DNA from 3 places in the Pectobacterium araliae genome. Region 2 is predicted to be linked to each of the others. Evidence: predicted binding sites of a transcription regulator. Region 2 holds the regulator's gene; each other region holds the start of a gene.
The links. Region 2 encodes PhoB, which activates phosphate uptake and scavenging genes when phosphate is short. Its sites were predicted from a motif close to CTGTCATAAAACTGNCNNAT; they were not measured.

Region 1: the regulator PhoB is predicted to act here: its motif matches at 4,253-4,272, upstream of serA (phosphoglycerate dehydrogenase).
Region 3: the regulator PhoB is predicted to act here: its motif matches at 2,222-2,241, upstream of pitA (inorganic phosphate transporter PitA).

What each region holds. Positions count from the first base shown of each region.
Region 1 is NZ_AP028908.1:580,092-586,147, reverse strand. It holds gene AACH44_RS02675 (hypothetical protein) at 1-185, opposite strand, end outside; gene AACH44_RS02670 (Tar ligand binding domain-containing protein) at 182-598, opposite strand; gene AACH44_RS02665 (LysR family transcriptional regulator) at 811-1,722, opposite strand; gene AACH44_RS02660 (zinc-binding alcohol dehydrogenase family protein) at 1,843-2,844, shown strand; gene serA (phosphoglycerate dehydrogenase) at 2,899-4,131, opposite strand; gene rpiA (ribose-5-phosphate isomerase RpiA) at 4,434-5,093, opposite strand; gene AACH44_RS02645 (LysR family transcriptional regulator ArgP) at 5,333-6,056, shown strand, end outside.
Region 2 is NZ_AP028908.1:1,122,753-1,128,808, reverse strand. It holds gene AACH44_RS05030 (PstS family phosphate ABC transporter substrate-binding protein) at 1-812, opposite strand, end outside; gene phoR (phosphate regulon sensor histidine kinase PhoR) at 828-2,150, opposite strand; gene phoB (phosphate response regulator transcription factor PhoB) at 2,178-2,867, opposite strand; gene sbcD (exonuclease subunit SbcD) at 3,153-4,379, shown strand; gene AACH44_RS05010 (AAA family ATPase) at 4,376-6,056, shown strand, end outside.
Region 3 is NZ_AP028908.1:4,536,605-4,542,660, reverse strand. It holds gene AACH44_RS20590 (EAL domain-containing protein) at 1-752, opposite strand, end outside; gene AACH44_RS20585 (NAD(P)/FAD-dependent oxidoreductase) at 845-2,044, opposite strand; gene pitA (inorganic phosphate transporter PitA) at 2,313-3,818, shown strand; gene uspB (universal stress protein UspB) at 3,928-4,263, opposite strand; gene uspA (universal stress protein UspA) at 4,779-5,216, shown strand; gene gdhA (NADP-specific glutamate dehydrogenase) at 5,508-6,056, shown strand, end outside.

The sequences.
Region 1 (6,056 bases), 540 kb from region 2:
GGTTGCGGTGCCGCTTTCGGCAATGACGTTTTCAGTCTCTGAGCCATACCAGCCAGCTTAAATACCGAAACAGCCTGCGTCAAACGCGCCGCCTGCTCTTCAAGTGAAACCGCTGCCGCAGAGGCTTCCTGCACCAGCGCGGCTGCCTGCTGCTCAGTTGGCGTAAGCCTTGAAGATATCCTCATCCAGTGCCTTTTCTACTCTCCAATCTGTCTGGACGCGCAAGATATTCATCCAGACGCTTCTGAGAGGCTCTGACTCGACCAGCAGCTTGATCGGAAGCCGCTTTAAATACCTCGTGATCGCTAATACGGTTTGCTGCCCCAGCTTGAATAAGCAGTAGTCTGGCTACGCGTAGCTGATCGAGGCTGCTGCTGATACCTGCGCGGATGTCAGACAGATCATTAGCCTTATCCAGTGAACCATTGCTCTGCTTTAAGAAAAAACTCGCGGTGCCAATAGAAAGCGCAAAAAGAATCAGGATAATTGAAAAAAGAGTAATAAATAACGAGACGAGACGTATATTGTTGATGTAACTCAACTTATTTTTTAAACAGACATCGATTGCATTCTCATTTTCACCATCACTGGTCTCCATTATCTCTGCCGTTACAGGTGCGACAGAGCCCAGACATCACTGCGACAATAACGCCACGCAGGGCAAACCTTTCATAAAAAAGTCAAAAGGAATCGAGATTGTTATCGGCATTTTCAATCTAAAACGTACCTAAAATAAATTGATAGAAATCGCGCTTCAATAAAAATTGAATGATGACCATAAAAATGAAACAAAACCCTTTTCTCTGCCTATCACAGCGACTTTTTCAACGCGATTGAGTAATCATCCAACGCACGATGCTGCAAAACAAAATCGATAAAACACGCTAGCGCGGGCGAATTCAGCTTGCGACTGGGGTACACCAGATAAAGCTCGTTGGCTTCCACCTGCCAATCCGGCAGCACCCTAACCAACTTTCCAGACACGGCTTCATCTCGGCAGAGGAAATCCGGCAGTAGTGTAATACCCGCTCCTGCAATAGCGCATTCGCGAGCGTAAAGCAGGTTGTCTGTAATGTGTGCGTCAGGCAATAACCAACAATAGAGTTCTGAACCGCAGTGAAGGAGCCACTCTGTCCAGGCATGATGCGCAATACAGCGATGTTGCTGGAGCTGCTGCGGGTGAAGCAATGCCGGATGCCGAGCAAGGTAGTCAGGCGATGCCAGTAAATATCGTGGGGTCTGCCCCAGTGAACGCCCGATAAGTGAAGAGTCATGAGGCTTACCGGTACGAAAAGCGACGTCAAAGCCCTCCTGCACCAGATCGATCACTGCATCTGAAATCAGAACATCCAACGATACCGCAGGAAAGCGCTGCTGAAACTCGGCGGTGAGTCGCGCCAGCAGTGTGGAGCCTAATCCTGCTGGGCTGGTGATGCGCAATCGCCCACTCGGGTTATCACGCAGGCGCTGTATGGCGAGATCGGCACGCTCACTGGCTTGCCGCATCTCCTGGCAGTGAATCAGGTAACGTTCACCAGCAAACGTCAGATTTAGCTGGCGCGTTGTTCGGTTAAGCAGCCGTAAGCCGATCTGCTGTTCGAGCTGGCTAATACGTAGACTCAGGCTGGATTTTGCCAACCCAGCTTTACGCGCCGCCTGTGTAAAACTGCCACATTCGGCCACCAGCGCAAACAGCGCCATATCCTGCAACTGTTTAAACATAATTGTTAACCCTAGACGAACACTGCATTATTTATTGTCCATCTTATCAGTCCTATCTCCGTGTTCTACACTTTGTCTCATTCACAATGATCCTATTCTGAAAATAATGAGGAACAGACCATGACCGCTCATGCGATAGCCGTTGATCCACAACAGCCAGAAAACTTCATCGCCATCACGCAGGACATCTCCGAACCCGGTGAATACGATCTGCTAATCGGCGTAAAAGCCATTTCCGTCAATCCGGTGGATACCAAAGTTCATGCCGGATTGCGTCAGAATGGGTTACAGCAACCCAGAATCCTCGGCTGGGATGCCAGTGGCGTCGTGCTGAAAACCGGCAGCGCCGTGAGCCACATCCAGGTCGGTGATGAAATCTGGTACGCCGGCGACATCACCCGCCCCGGCAGCAACACCACTCATCAGTTGATTGATTCACGCATCGTGGCGCGTAAGCCTGTGTCTCTGGACTGGGCCGCCGCCGCCGCACTGCCGCTCACGGCGTTGACCGCCTGGGAAGGCTTATTCGAGCATCTGAAAATACAGCAGGCCGACAGTAAAAAAACGCTGCTGATTATCGGCGGCGCAGGTGGCGTAGGATCTCTGGCGATTTCTCTGGCGGCGTTACGCAGCTCGGTGAACATCATCGCCACCGCATCACAACCGGATTCGGCGGAATGGTGCCGCCAGCGCGGTGCGCACAAGGTCGTCGATTACCGTAATCTGGTGGATGAGCTAGAAAAAGAGGGGATCAAACAGGTCGATTATATCTTCTGCCTGAACGATACCGACGGCCACTGGGATGCCATCAGCAAGCTGATCGCACCGATGGGGCACATCTGTACCATCGTGGAAAACAAAAATCCGCTCGACCAAACGCAGCTAAAACTCAAAAGTGCGGCATTGCATTGGGAACTTATGTTTACCCGCAGCATGTTCACCACCCCGGATATCGCGGAACAAGGGAACATTTTGTACGAAGTGGCACAGTTGGTTGATGCAGGAAAACTTCAGGGAACCGCCAGCGAAGCACTGCAAGGGTTAACGGTGGATACGCTGAAGCAGGCTCACGATAAAGTATTAGAAGGGCATATGCGCGGCAAGATCGTTATCGCGCTGTAATAACGCAATCAGCCCCGAAAGGGGCTGATTAATAACGCACTAATCAATCACACATCAGAACAGCAGACGGGCACGAATAGTGCCAGGAATCGCTTTCATCAGTTGCAGTGCCGTTTGCGCACCGTCGGTTTCGACGTCAATGACCACATAACCAATTTCAGGCGTCGTTTGCAGATACTGTGCAGCAATGTTAATGCCCTGCTCAGCAAAGATCTGGTTAATTTTGGTAATCACACCAGGACGGTTTTCATGGATGTGCAGCAGACGACTGGCGCGTGCACCGTGAACAGGCAGCGACACCTCTGGGAAATTCACCGCAGACAGCGTGGAACCGTTGTCTGAGTATTTCGCCAGTTTTCCGGCGACTTCATCACCAATATTTTCCTGTGCTTCCTGCGTGGAGCCACCGATATGCGGCGTTAGCAGCACATTATCAAACTCGCACAGCGGTGACAGGAACGGTTCGCTGTTGGTTGCGGGTTCCTGTGGGAATACGTCAATCGCCGCACCGGACAGATGCTTGCTGCTCAGCGCGTCGCACAGTGCGGGAATATCAACCACCGTACCACGGGCAGCATTAATCAGGATTGAACCCGGCTTCATCAGGGCTAGCTCTTCAGCGCCCATCATGTTCTGTGTGCTATCATTTTCCGGCACGTGCAGACTTACCACGTCGCTCATATTCAGCAGGTCGGACAGGTGGCGCACCTGATGCGCATTGCCCAGCGGCAGTTTACTTTCGATATCATAGAAGTAAACGTGCATACCCAGGCTTTCAGCCAGAATGCCCAACTGGGTTCCGATATGACCGTAACCGATGATCCCGAGTTTTTTGCCCCGAGCTTCAAACGATCCCACAGCCAGTTTGTGCCAAATACCACGGTGCGCTTTCGCGTTCGCTGCCGGGATACCGCGCAGCATCAGCAGCATTTCGCCGACCACCATTTCTGCCACGGATCGGGTATTGGAAAAAGGTGCATTAAATACCGGAATGCCGCGTTTGGTCGCGGCCGACAGCTCAACCTGATTCGTCCCAATACAGAAACACCCTACCGCGATCAGTTTTTCCGCAGCAGCAAAAATTTCTTCTGTCAGGTGGGTACGCGAGCGAATACCCACAAAATGCGCATCGCGAATGGAGGCTTTCAGCGCCTCAGGATCTAGCGCACCTTTATGGAACTCGATGTTGGTGTAACCGGCTGCACGTAGGTTGTCCAACGCGCTCTGGTGCACGCCTTCCACTAACAAAAACTTAATCTTGTCTTTTTCCAATGATACCTTTGCCATTTCCCGACCTTATTTTCAGACTTCAAATGTGACAGAGAGCTAAATAACTTCTGCCAACATAACAAAAATTACGCAGTCAGCAATACAAACGATTGCTTCGCCCGAATCGCGCCACAGAGAAACGCGCCTGATTTATGGCAAAAAATATTGCCAAAGAGATACATCGCCATATCGGCGGTAAATAAAATAAGAAAATGTGATATTAAGTACCAAAAATGAGCCGTTAACTAAATAGATTTTTTTAGCTAAAAAATTTCTGACGTGGAACGTAGGCCGCTCATCACGTCAGAACGATCGCGAGCTCATTTAACGACGGTTTTTACCCCCTCGGCGGTGCCGACTAACGCAACATCTGCGCCGCGATTAGCAAACAACCCAACGGTCACCACGCCCGCGATACCATTAATGTGGTTTTCTACCGCAACGGCATTCATGATATTCAGGTTGTGTACATCCAGAATGACGTTGCCGTTATCCGTCACGACACCCTGACGATAGACCGGCTGCCCACCGAGCTTCGCCAGTTCACGTGCCACGTAAGATCGCGCCATTGGGATGACTTCAACGGGCAACGGGAACGTGCCCAGCACATCAACCTGCTTGGATGCATCAACAATGCAGATGAACTGACGCGACAGGGCAGAAATGATTTTCTCACGGGTCAGCGCTGCCCCACCGCCTTTGATCATCTGCATATGCCCGTTGATCTCATCCGCGCCATCGACATAAACATCGAGCGAATCCACATCATTGGCATCAAAAACGGGAATACCCAGACTTTTCAGCTTTTCCGTTGAGGCATCCGAGCTGGAAACCGCACCTTTGATTTGATGTTTTATCGAACCCAGCGCATCAATAAAGTGTGCTGCCGTCGATCCGGTTCCTACTCCCACAATGGTGTCAGGGCGGACATAGTCGAGCGCCGCCCATCCCACTGCTTTTTTCAGTTCATCTTGCGTCATAATCTGCTTCTGGCCTGTAGAATCAATATACGAAAACGTGTGCGTATTATAGAACATGCACGTTGGGGAAAGCGTGCAAATTCATCACCCCATTGCTGCATTATCTCACGCGTACCGTGCCACACGCAGCGTGCTGAATCGTGATTGCACACAACAGCCAAAATAAGATTTCTGCATGGCAAATCAACAAAATGTGGCATAGTGAAAAAAACGGACTCATTCAGAGGATTTTGAATTTCATGAAACGCCCGGACTATCGAACGCTTCAGGCTCTGGATGCCGTCATCCGCGAGCGTGGTTTTGAACGCGCGGCTCAGAAGTTGTGTATTACCCAATCTGCCGTTTCACAACGCATTAAACAGTTGGAAAATCTGTTCGGCCAGCCGCTATTGGTCAGAACCATTCCCCCTCGCCCGACGGAACAAGGGCAGAAGCTGCTGGCGCTGCTGCATCAGGTAGAATTGCTGGAAGAAGAGTGGTTGGGCAATGAAACCAGCAGCGATATCCCGCTGCTGCTGTCGCTGGCGGTGAACGCCGACAGTCTGGCAACCTGGCTGCTACCGGCGTTACAGCCAGTGCTGGTCGATTCACCGATTCGCCTCAACTTGCAGGTAGAAGATGAAACGCGCACGCAGGAAAGGCTGCGCCGAGGTGAAGTGGTGGGTGCGGTGAGTATTCAGTCTCAGCCGCTGCCAAGCTGTCTGGTAGATAAACTGGGTGCGCTGGATTACCTGTTCGTCGCATCTCCAGCCTTCGCCGCCCGCTATTTCCCGAATGGCGTGACGCGTTCAGCGCTGCTGCGAGCGCCTGCGGTCGCCTTTGACCATTTGGATGATATGCATCAGGCTTTTTTACAGCAGAACTTTGATTTGTCGCCAGGCAGCGTTCCCTGCCATATCGTGAACTCGTCGGAAGCCTTTGTTCAATTAGCACGACAGGGCACAACCTGCTGTATGATCCCGC
Region 2 (6,056 bases):
AGCGCTTCCAACGGTTGACCGGGTGCTTTGTTGACATAGATATAGAGATAACGGGTGTAGGGATATAAACCGCTGCGGATATTTTCAGTTGAAGGGGAAATGTAGTCCGTGCCTTGTGCAGCTAATGGCAGCATCTTTACGCCGCTGGTACGAAACCCCACACTGGCATAACCGATCGCATCCGTTGATGCCGCAACCGCTTGTACAACGGACGCCGAACCTGGCAATTCATTGACTTGAGGCAGGAAATCGCCGCGACATAGCGCTTTTTGTTTAAAGAACCCATAGGTTCCTGAGGCAGAATTTCGCCCATAGCGTAATAGCGTGCGTTTCTCCCAGCTACCGCGTAACCCGAGATCGCCCCACTGTTTTATCGGCTGCTGATTACCACAGCGCTGCGTAATCGAAAAGATAGCATCCAACTGTGACAAATTTAGTCCAGACAGCGGGTTATCCTGATTAACCAATACGACGAGCGCATCCATCGCCACTGGCACCGCCAGCGGCGGATAGCCATAGTGCTGAACAAACGCCTCAATTTCGCTGGCCTTCATCGCTCTGCTCATCGGCCCGAGCTGGGCGGCACCCGACGCCAGAGACGTAGGTGCAGAGGACGAACCCGCAGCCTGAATCTGTAAATTCACATTCGGATAATGCTGGCTGAAATCCGCCGCCCAAAAAGCCATCAGATTAGCCAGCGTGTCTGACCCCGCGCTGGAGAGATTACCCGCCAGCATTTGACGGGGCTGCGCGGAGCAAAACGCACTGAGCAGCAGTAAAAAAGCAACTGCGATACGTGTGGCGACTATCATGAATAACGTTTTCCGTCAGGCAGAAGGTTTCGCCGTATTTTCAGCCACAGAGGTAGGGACAATCAACCGATTCGGCAACGTAAAGACAAAACGCGATCCCAGACCGTCTTCACTCATAATCTCCAAACGGGAATCGTGATGGCTAAGTGCGTGCTTAACAATCGCCAGCCCCAGCCCGCTACCGCCAGTCTGTCGCGAACGCGCCTTATCCACCCGATAAAAACGTTCAGTCAGGCGCGGCAAATGCTCGGCTGCAATCCCCGGCCCGTTATCGCTGACCTGAAACTGCGCCCCCTGTGGGATCTTCTGCCAGCAGACTTCGATACGCGTCCCCGCTGGCGTATGGTTGACTGCGTTATACACCAGGTTGGATACTGCACTACGCAGCTGTTCTTCGTTACCAAACACGCGGAGATTTTCATTCACACGAAAGACGATCTCATGACGCCCTTGACTCAGCGTCTGCGCTTCACGCTGTAATACGCGCAGCATTAACGGAATATCGACTTTTTCATTCAGATCGATCGCCGTCGCCGCCTCAATGCGGGACAAGGTCAGCAGCTGTTTGACCAGCCCGTCCATGCGTCGAGTCTGTTCCTGCATCGTATTCAACGCCTTCCCGCGTAGTGCGGCATCCAGCGTTTCTTCCTGCATCATTTCCAGATAACCCTGCAACACCGTCAGCGGCGTACGCAGTTCATGGCTTACGTTGGCAAAAAAGTTACGTCTGGCGCCTTCGAGTTGATGCATTTGCGTAATGTCACGCACCACCATCAAAAGTTGCCCTTCAGAATACGGCATCACACGGAATTCAACATGGTGGGAATTATTCAACTGCAACGTGAGAGGACGGCTAAAATCCTGTCCTTTCATGTAATTCGTGAACTCGGGGTAGCGCAATAAGTTAAGGATATTCTGACCGTTATCCTCCGGCCAGCGAAAATTGAGCAGGTGCTGCGCCAAATGATTACACCAGAAGATCGTCCCTTCTTCGGTGGTGATCACCACGGCATCCGGCAAGGATTCGGCACCGCTGCGAAACCGCTTGATCAGGAGCGCCAGTTCTCGGCGTCGGCGTCGGTTCCGCAACTGCATCTGATAAAGTCCATAAAATAGCGGCTCCCAGCTCCAGCGGCCGGGCGGTGGCGTCATGCTGCGGTCAACCCACAGCCAATAAGAGAGTTTAAGCTGGTTATAAAAATTCCAGCAGAGTAAGCCTAATACGGCGACCAGCAGAAACCAGGGCAAATAGCCAAAAATCAGCCCCAGCAGCAACGCGGGCAAACAAAAAAAAGCCAGCTCCAATGCCAGCCTTTTCCAGGATAAACGTTCTAGCACGTTAATGTTTCTCCGGTTACGATCACCTCAGTAACGCGTTGAAAAACGGTAGCCCGTTCCCCGAACGGTTTGCACCATTTTGTCATGTCCGCTGGTTTCCAGTGCTTTACGCAGGCGACGAATATGGACATCGACAGTACGATCTTCAACATAAACGTTAGTGCCCCAAACGTGATTCAGCAACTGTTCCCGGCTATAAACACGTTCAGGATGCGTCATAAAGAAATGCAGCAGTTTAAATTCCGTCGGCCCCATGTCCAACGCGTGCTCTTCGGTGGTCACCCGATGCGAGGAAGGATCGAGGCTCAGGCCACGCATTTCAATCACTTCTTCCACCGCCATCGGTGAAATTCGGCGCATCACGGCTTTGATACGCGCCACCAATTCTTTGGGCGAAAACGGCTTGGTAATGTAATCATCCGCCCCCACTTCAAGCCCACGCACGCGGTCTTCTTCTTCGCCACGCGCGGTCAACATCATTACCGGGATATCACGCGTTAGCGCCTCGCGTTTCATATGCTTGATGAATTGCAGGCCCGAACCGCCTGGCAGCATCCAGTCCAATAACACCAGCTCTGGGAACGGCTCTGACAGTTGCGTGACCGCACTGTCATAATCTTCGGCTTCCACTGGTTGATAGCCATTTTGTTCCAGTACAAAGCAAACCATTTCACGAATTGGTGCTTCATCTTCCACGACTAATATGCGTTTTGCCATTGTTAATCCTGTCGTTAATCATCGTCGCTGTTAGCAGGCGAAAGGCATTATGCGTCAGTTTTATGACAGATTTATGAAAAACACACGGCCACTCATCGTCTGGTGTTACAGCGCATACATCTGATTTTTCGAGCCGCTTTCCAAACTCTTGATTCCACCGCGACAGCCGTCATCCCTGCTATATATAATCATGGCATTACGGTGACAAAGCGCTATAGCGACAACGCCCTCTTTCACATCATGAATAATGACAACGCCACGCGGCATGAATATCGAGAGAACACGATGCGCATTATCCACACAGCCGATTGGCATTTAGGGCAATACTTTTATACCAAAAGCCGCGCCGCTGAACATCAGGCTTTTCTGCGCTGGCTTATCGCTCAGGTGGAACACCATCAGGTCGATGCCATTATAGTCGCAGGTGATATTTTTGATAACGGTTCGCCCCCCAGCTATGCACGGGAAATGTATTATAGCTTCGTGGTAGAACTCCAGCGCACAGGCTGCCAACTTGTCATTCTCGGCGGCAACCATGATTCCGTCGCAATGTTGAATGAATCGCGCGAGTTGTTGGCCTGCCTGAATACGCGCGTCATTGCCTGTGCCAGCGACGATCCCGCCCAGCAGGTACTCCTGCTGGAAAACCGTCAGCGGCAGCCCGGTGCCCTGCTCTGCGCGATTCCTTTTTTACGCCCGCGTGATGTGCTAACCAGCAAAGCTGGACAATCCGGTGATGAAAAACAGCTGGCGCTACAGGAAGCGATTACCGAGCACTACCAGCAGTGCTATCAACTGGCTTGCCAAAAACGCGACGAGCTTGGCCTGCCACTGCCGATTATTGCAACCGGCCATCTGACGACGATTGGCGCAACCGCCTCAGAATCCGTGCGCGAGATCTATATTGGCACACTCGATGCCTTCCCTGCTCAAGCTTTTCCCCCTGCGGATTACATTGCACTTGGGCATATTCACCGCCCACAGCGCGTGACACAAAGTGAGCACATTCGCTACAGCGGTTCGCCTATCCCGCTAAGTTTTGATGAACTCAACAGCGAGAAGTCCATCTGTCTGGTGAGTTTTGCACCAGACACGCCACCGCAAATAGACATACTGCCCATTCCCGTAACCCAGCCGATGCAGTTGATTAAAGGCAGTCTGAGCGATATTGAGCAACAACTGTCCGTTTTCCAGAACTATCAGGGCGATAAACCCGTCTGGCTGGATATCGAACTCAGTACACAGGATTATCTGAGCGACATGCAAAAACGCGTTCAAGCGATGACTGAGAACCTGCCCGTTGAGGTGCTTCTGCTACGTCGCACGCGCGAACAGCGTATGCAGACAATTACACAACAGGACAAGGAAACGCTGGACGAATTGAGCGTATATGACGTTTTTGAGCGTCGTCTGGCAACGGAGACGGCAATGGAAGAGGGTCGCCAACAGCGCGTTCGCACGCTGTTTACTCAGGTTATTAATGAATTGGAAAATAGCGAGCCTGCCCAATGAAAATCCTCAGTCTGCGCTTAAAAAACCTCAACGCGCTGAAAGGCGAATGGAAGATCGACTTCACGCAGGAGCCCTTTTCCAGCAACGGCTTGTTTGCCATTACCGGCCCAACTGGCGCAGGAAAAACCACGCTGCTGGATGCCATCTGTCTGGCGCTGTATCACGAAACACCACGGTTGGGTCAGCTTTCCGCAGGCAATAATGACCTGATGACGCGCAACACCGCGGAGTGCCTCGCCGAGGTCGAATTTGAAGTTAAAGGCGTGGGATACCGTGCTTTCTGGAGCCAGCGTCGGGCAAGAAATACCCCTGAAGGTAACTTACAGTCCCCGAAGGCTGAACTCGCACTCATTGAAGGCGGCAAGATTCTGTGTGAAAAGCTCAATGATAAGAAAGAGATGATCACACAGCTCACCGGGCTGGATTTCGGACGCTTTACACGATCTATGATGCTGTCACAGGGGCAATTTGCCGCGTTCCTAAACGCGAAAGCAGACGACAGAGCGGAACTGCTGGAGGAACTGACTGGCACAGATATTTATGGCCTGATTTCTGAGCGCGTCTATGACAAGCACAAACAGGCAAACATCGCGTTGAACACGCTACAGGCCCGTGCATCAGGTATTCAGCTATTGACCGATGAGCAGCGTCAGCAGGTGGAAGTACAGCTTGCCGAGTTGCTACAGCAAGAGCAACAGGCCAACGCCGAACGTGAGCAAGCACTGACTACGCTGCGCTGGTTTGAGCAATTGACGCAGCGGCAGGCGCAACTCACCAACACGCAGGTGCAACATGCAAGTGCCGAATCGGCTATTCAGCAGGCCAAGCCGCAGCTCGACAAATTAGCCAGCAGCGAACCGGCAGAAAAACTGAGGCCACTACACCAGGAAAAAGAGCGCTATCGACAGGAGTCCTTTGCACTCTCCCAGCAGATTGAACAACTGACCGAGAAGCAGGCCACCGAGCAGGTGACGTTAACCGCGCTACGCCAGCAGGAAGAAAAAGCAGAGCAGGACGTTAGTGAGCACAAGCAAATACGACAACAGCAAGAGCAGGTGATCAACGAACAGGTTGTGCCGCTTGACCACCGCATTACCACGCTGGAGCAGCAAAAAACGCAGCAACAGGATGAACTGGCAAAAACGCAGACTCGTCTGCACGCCGATGAAAGCAAACAAACGCAGACAGCGAAGGAACAACAGCAGGCTAAACAACAGCTTGAACAGATCCAGTTTTACCGTCAGCAATACGCGCATCATCAGCAATGGGGAGAACAACTTCCTCTGTGGCGCACCCAGTTTCGGCAACTGCGCCAGATTCAGGACGATCAGCAAAATCTGAAGCAAAAACAGGCGCAACATACCGCACAATCGGCAGCGCTACAGCAAGAGACGGTGACGCTGGCGGCACAGCAGCGTGAACAACAAGCGGTCGTTGATGCAGCCCGCCAGCAATTCACGCAACACGATGAGACACGGCAGCATCAGGAAGCCCATCAGCCGCTTTCCGTCCTGCAACACCAGTTTAATCAACACATTGACCAGCGTGCTGAACGCCAACGGCTCGCGACAATCAGCGACCAGTTCCAGCGTCTACATGTTCGCAAGCAGCAGTACCTCGCCAAACAGGATGAGGTACAAGAGCATATCAGCCAGTCAGCAATCTTAAAGAAACATC
Region 3 (6,056 bases), 1.2 Mb from region 2:
GAGAGAACCATTGCCAGCGGCGAGAACGTAAAGAACGCCTGCTTCCAGTTCGCGACAGATTGAGAGGTTGGTGCGATAACTGTAAGGGTTATCGGGAAATAGTTCGATTTTATTTCAAGCGCTGAGGTAGAAAATAAGCCTGAGTTGAGCGTAATTATCTGACCAATTTGAATGGGGTGGCCGTTGCCGATCTTCAGTGTAAGCTGATAGCCGCGGGTTTGGCTAATCGCCATCATAAGATCGATCGGGTATTGCGCGTCAACCATGGTGTAAGCGCCATAACCCGTGAGGGGCATCTGGACGAAGATGATTGCAGGGCGTGCTCTCACGTTATCTGAGCCTGCAATTGACAGGCTCCAGCGTTCAGAATCGGTATCCGGTAGCGGTTGTTGAATGACGCGACTTATTGGCGTCAGTGCGTTGCCAAACGTTGAAGAGCAGTAGACGTCGGTATTATGGATAACGCCGATCGCACGAAAGTAAGGAAAAATCGAGCCAAGGCGTTGCAGCTCACCACCGATGGCATCACAGGACTGACCATGAAAGTGCTGGAGGCGATCCACCATCTTCCACGCCTGTGTCGAAATATTCTCAGCATGATTCATTGCGATTTGCGCAGTGGCTTCCAAATCGCGTTTTACCATTAATCTGGATTCTACAAAAGTGAACAGCAATCCCAGCAGCAGTGGCAGCATACCTGCCGTCAGTAACTGCAACATGTTAATTTTACGTTCACTACGTCTGGGGCTCATTCACATCTCCTTTCTGGCAGCAGAGGCCTATGTAGAGACGTCCCTTTCTCCATTAATTAAAGGAGAGCGCTGAATAGAGGTTATTATAGTGCCTATTTGCTAAAAGGCAGAGCCTGCGCGCAGGCCCATGCTGAACTCCACGCCCATTGGAAATTATAGCCGCCGAGCCAGCCAGTTACATCGACCACTTCACCGATGAAATACAGCCCTGGCACTGAATTGGCCTCCATGGTTTTGGAAGACAGGGCGCGGGTGTCGACGCCGCCGATCGTCACTTCGGCGGTACGGTAACCCTCCGTACCATTTGGCTGTACCCGCCACTGTTGCAGGCTTTGTTCAATTTGTAGCTGCTGTGTGCTGTTGAGCTGTTTCAACGTCACATCCGGCAGTTGTCCTAGTGCTTGCAAGCATTCAACCAGTCGTTTAGGCAGCCACTGTGCCAACGTATTTTTCAGGCTTTGGTTTGGATGGGCACTGCGTTCATCATTGATAAGCTGGGTGAGATTGTGTCCGGGTAGCAAGTTAATGGTGACGGATTCACCCGCTTGCCAGTAGCTGGAAATTTGCAAAATGGCGGGACCAGAGAGCCCACGATGTGTGAACAGGATATTTTCACGGAACGTCACGCCGTTTTCTGCGGTGATGACGGTAGGGACAGAAACGCCGGAGAGCGTTTGCAACTGTTCGAGCAGCGGTTTGTGCAGCGTAAAGGGAACAAGCGCGGCGCGGGTTGGGAGTACGTTAATACCAAACTGCGCGGCAAGCTGGTAGCCGAACGGCGTTGCGCCCAGACCGGGCATCGACAAGCCGCCGCAGGCAACGACCAGTGATGCGCCTTGGAATGCTGTACCGTTGCTCAGGTGGATGGTGAACCGATCGTCTGATTTCTCCACCGAGGCGACTTCACTGCGCAAACGAAGCGTGACGTTAGCCTGCTCGCACTCTGTTACCAGCATATCCACAATTTGCTGTGCGGAGTCATCACAGAATAGCTGACCAAGTGTTTTCTCGTGGTAAGCGATGCGGTGATTGTTGACCAAACTAATGAAATCCCATTGGGTATAACGCGCCAGTGCCGATTTACAAAAGTGAGGATTGTGGGACAGATAGGCGGCCGGTTCCGTATACACATTGGTAAAGTTGCAGCGCCCGCCGCCGGACATCAATATTTTACGCCCTGCCTTCTTGCCGTTATCGAGCAATAGAACATGCAGCCCACGCTGTCCCGCCTGTGCGGCACAAAACATGCCTGCTGCACCAGCACCAATGATGACAACGTCAAACTGTTCCACAATGCATTTCTCCGATGAGTGATTGATTACCGCAGGCAAATGGGCCATTGGGGCGGCAAATTGTAGTGTTGGTTCTTGTTCGATACCAGCGTAACAATCTGCATGTTTTAGTAAAAATATATAATTAATTGATTTATAATGATTAAGTGGTTTTGTTGTCGATGCTCGTCACATTTTAAGTCAAAAAAATGTCATATTTTCCTTTTCCCCACCCCTGCTTGTCGCCGATAATGCGCCGCGTTCATGACCACTAAATGGCCTAACGTTTATGCTACATTTATTTGCCGGACTGGATTACTACACCGGCCTGATGTTGATATTGGCTTTGTTGTTTGTATTGATGTACGAAGCCATTAACGGTTTTCACGATACTGCGAATGCCGTCGCCACCGTTATTTATACCCGAGCCATGCGTGCAGAATTTGCCGTTGTTATGGCGGGTGTCTTTAATTTCTTCGGTGTACTGCTGGGCGGCCTGAGCGTGGCCTATGCAATTGTTCACCTTCTCCCCACGGATTTACTGCTGAACGTGAGTTCGGCGCATGGTCTGGCGATGGTCTTTTCCATGCTGCTGGCCGCGATTATCTGGAACCTGGGTACCTGGTATTTTGGTATTCCTGCCTCCAGTTCTCACACGTTGATTGGCTCCATCATCGGTATTGGTTTGACCAACGCACTGCTGACGGATACCTCCATCGTGGATGCGTTGAACGTGCCGAAAATGATCAGCATTTTCCTGTCACTGCTGCTATCGCCAATTGTGGGGATGGTAGTTGCAGGGTTGATGCTGCTGGTACTGCGTCGGTTCTGGAACAACAGTAAAAAGCGCAAACGCGTGCATCTGACGCCCGTCGATCGCGAAAAGCAGGACGGCAAACGTAAGCCGCCATTCTGGACGCGTACCGCGCTGATTTTATCGGCGATTGGCGTGAGCTTCTCTCACGGTGCAAACGACGGTCAGAAAGGTATCGGCTTGATTATGCTGGTGCTGATTGGCGTCGCGCCAGCCGGGTTTATTGTCAACATGAACGCATCGGGCTATGACATCAGCCGGACACGTGATGCCGTTGTCAATTTACAGGAATATTACAAGCAGCATGGCGATGCGTTAGCACACGTCATTGACTTGTCTCACCCCGTGGTTCCTGCGCCAGAAAATGCGATTCCCGGCAACGGCCAGAAAGAGTTCCACTGTGACAGTTCACGCGTAATGATTGCGATTGAGCGCACACAGGGCCTGCTGAGTAACCTGAAAAGCTACGACCAGTTGAACCCTGACGATCGCAGCAGAGTGCGTCGCCTGCTGATGTGCATCTCGGATACGATGGATCGGGTAGTCAAGCTGCCAGAAACATCGGGCGAAGATCAGCGCTACCTGAGCAACCTGCGTAAAGATATGCTTCAGACGGTTGAATATGCGCCTCTTTGGATCATCGTTGCCGTCGCACTGGCGCTCTCCTTGGGCACAATGGTGGGCTGGAAACGTGTTGCGGTCACCATCGGCGAGAAGATTGGCAAGAAAGGTATGACCTACGCACAGGGGGTGTCGGCACAGGTGACTGCGGCCTTGTCGATTGGCGTTGCCAGCTACACCGGTATGCCGGTTTCCACCACGCACGTATTATCCTCGGCAGTTGCCGGGACGATGATTGCGGATGGGGGGGGCGTACAGGGCAAAACGATAAGAAGCATTCTGCTGGCGTGGGTATTAACGCTGCCTGTCTCAATGCTGATGTCTGGTGCGCTGTACTGGCTGGCTCTGCAACTGATTTGATTGGGGTAATCGGTTAATCATAAAAAAAGGCGATTCTGTGGGGAGTCGCCTTTTTACTTTTTATCGACGTTCATGCTGTTAATACCAATACTTGTATAAGTACACTGTGTTAATACCACATCATCATGGCAATCAGGCTGATGGCGATGAGGCCACACAAGGCGGTCGTGAGCAAAAATTGCCCCCGTACCCGTTCGCAGCGGCGAATAAATTCAGGGTCGTGATGCTCAAGATAGCGCTGTGCATAGATATAGCGTACCAGCCGAATTTGCTTGCTTGGCTGCCCGTGCGATGTGAAAAAACCTCCTCCATCAACGTATTGGTAAAGCAGTGGGTCACAGTCACGCAAAATCAGCAGTAACACGCGTAATGAAGAGTAATACCTCGCCATATTGATAATACAGACGATACATAAAGCCCAGAAAAGCGCAAATGTACTAATCATGCTCCCCTCCCGGTCGTTCTATTCGTCAGAAGCGGTGACCGATGACAAGCGTTACGATTATCCGCTATGTTTTTCTGTGACGTTTTTCAACGACGAATAGTTATGCCACATGCTTACGCACGATTTTATTGTCATTTTGGTTAGCCAACAGCGTCATGGCTAGCCCCATTCTTGTTTTCCATCCCAGAGCGCAGTGGATAGTCTTACCGCCCCCTACTTGTAGTGTAGAAGAAGAATGTTTGTTTGTGCCAGAGAGGCAGATGCAATCGGCATGAAGGATGATTTTCGACGAGATAATACGTTTTCTGAAAGGAGAAGCTACGCGATTTAGCTGTGAAAAGGAGCGGTTTCTACTACACTTATCAATAGAATTAACAGATTTGAAAACGGGTTGTGATCGACTGAACAGTCCGATAGCGCGGACGAGTGTTATTCTATAATCCGCCGTTAAGTATCAGATTGGCAGGAGAAATAGCTGCTAACCCTTAATTAGTCTTTACGGAAGGAGTCTCATTATGGCTTACAAACACATCCTTATTGCTGTAGATCTTTCTCCAGAAAGCAAAGTGTTAGTGGAAAAAGCGGTATCAATGGCAAGACCGTACAATGCGAAAGTCTCGCTAATCCATGTCGATGTGAATTACTCCGATCTTTACACGGGGCTTATTGATGTCAACCTGGGTGACATGCAACAGCGTATCTCCGAAGAAACCCAGAATGCGTTGACTGAGCTGTCTCAAAATGCAGGCTATCCCATCAGTGAAACGTTGAGCGGCAGCGGTGATTTAGGGCAAGTGCTGGTGGATGCGATCAGGAAATATGACGCTGACCTTGTGCTGTGCGGACACCATCAGGACTTTTGGAGCAAACTGATGTCTTCTGCACGTCAACTGATTAATACCGTCCATGTTGATATGCTCATCGTGCCGTTGCGTGATGAAGAAGACGAATAAAAATTAGCTTTTTTTGCATTTTTTTTCAGTGATGAAAGGCACGGCTTTTTAGCTGTGCCTTTTGTTATATAACAAAAACTTATCGCAAATTCCCTTCTCAAAACCTTCAAAAACCCCTTCCTATCTCATTGGATTGTAACGTTAATCTGAAAAGAAAACGCTTGCTTAAATATCCATCGCCAGTGTTATAGTCCAGAGGACACAACATCATTTTCACCGATCCCACAAGCTTCTGCGTGTCTAAAAATTAAAGAAGCAGAAGGGAGCTATTCGTTCAATCAGGAGCTGTTCATGGCACAAATCGTATCTCTGGCAAGTTTTCTTGATTCTGTTCAACAACGCGATCCGCATCAGCCTGAATTTCTACAGGCCGTTAATGAAGTCCTTTCCACCCTGTGGCCTTTTCTGGAGCAGAACCCTCACTATGCGGATTACAGCCTGCTGGAGCGATTGGTAGAACCGGAACGTGTGATTCAGTTTCGCGTGGCGTGGACGGACGACAAAGGTCAAGTACAGGTGAACCGTGCCTGGCGCGTCCAGTTCAGTTCCGCGATCGGGCCGTACAAAGGCGGCATGCGTTTCCACCCGTCCGTTAACCTGTCGATTCTGAAATTCCTTGGATTCGAACAGACGTTCAAGAATGCGCTAACCACGTTGCCAATGGGCGGTGGTAAAGGGGGTTCGGACTTTAACCCAAAAGGGAAAAGCCAGGGCGAAGTCATGCGTTTCTGTCAGGCACTGATGACGGAACTGTATCGTCATCTGGGCGCGGATACGGACGTTCCGGCGGGTGATATCGGCGTGGGTGGTCGTGAAGTCGGCTTTATGACTGGCATGATG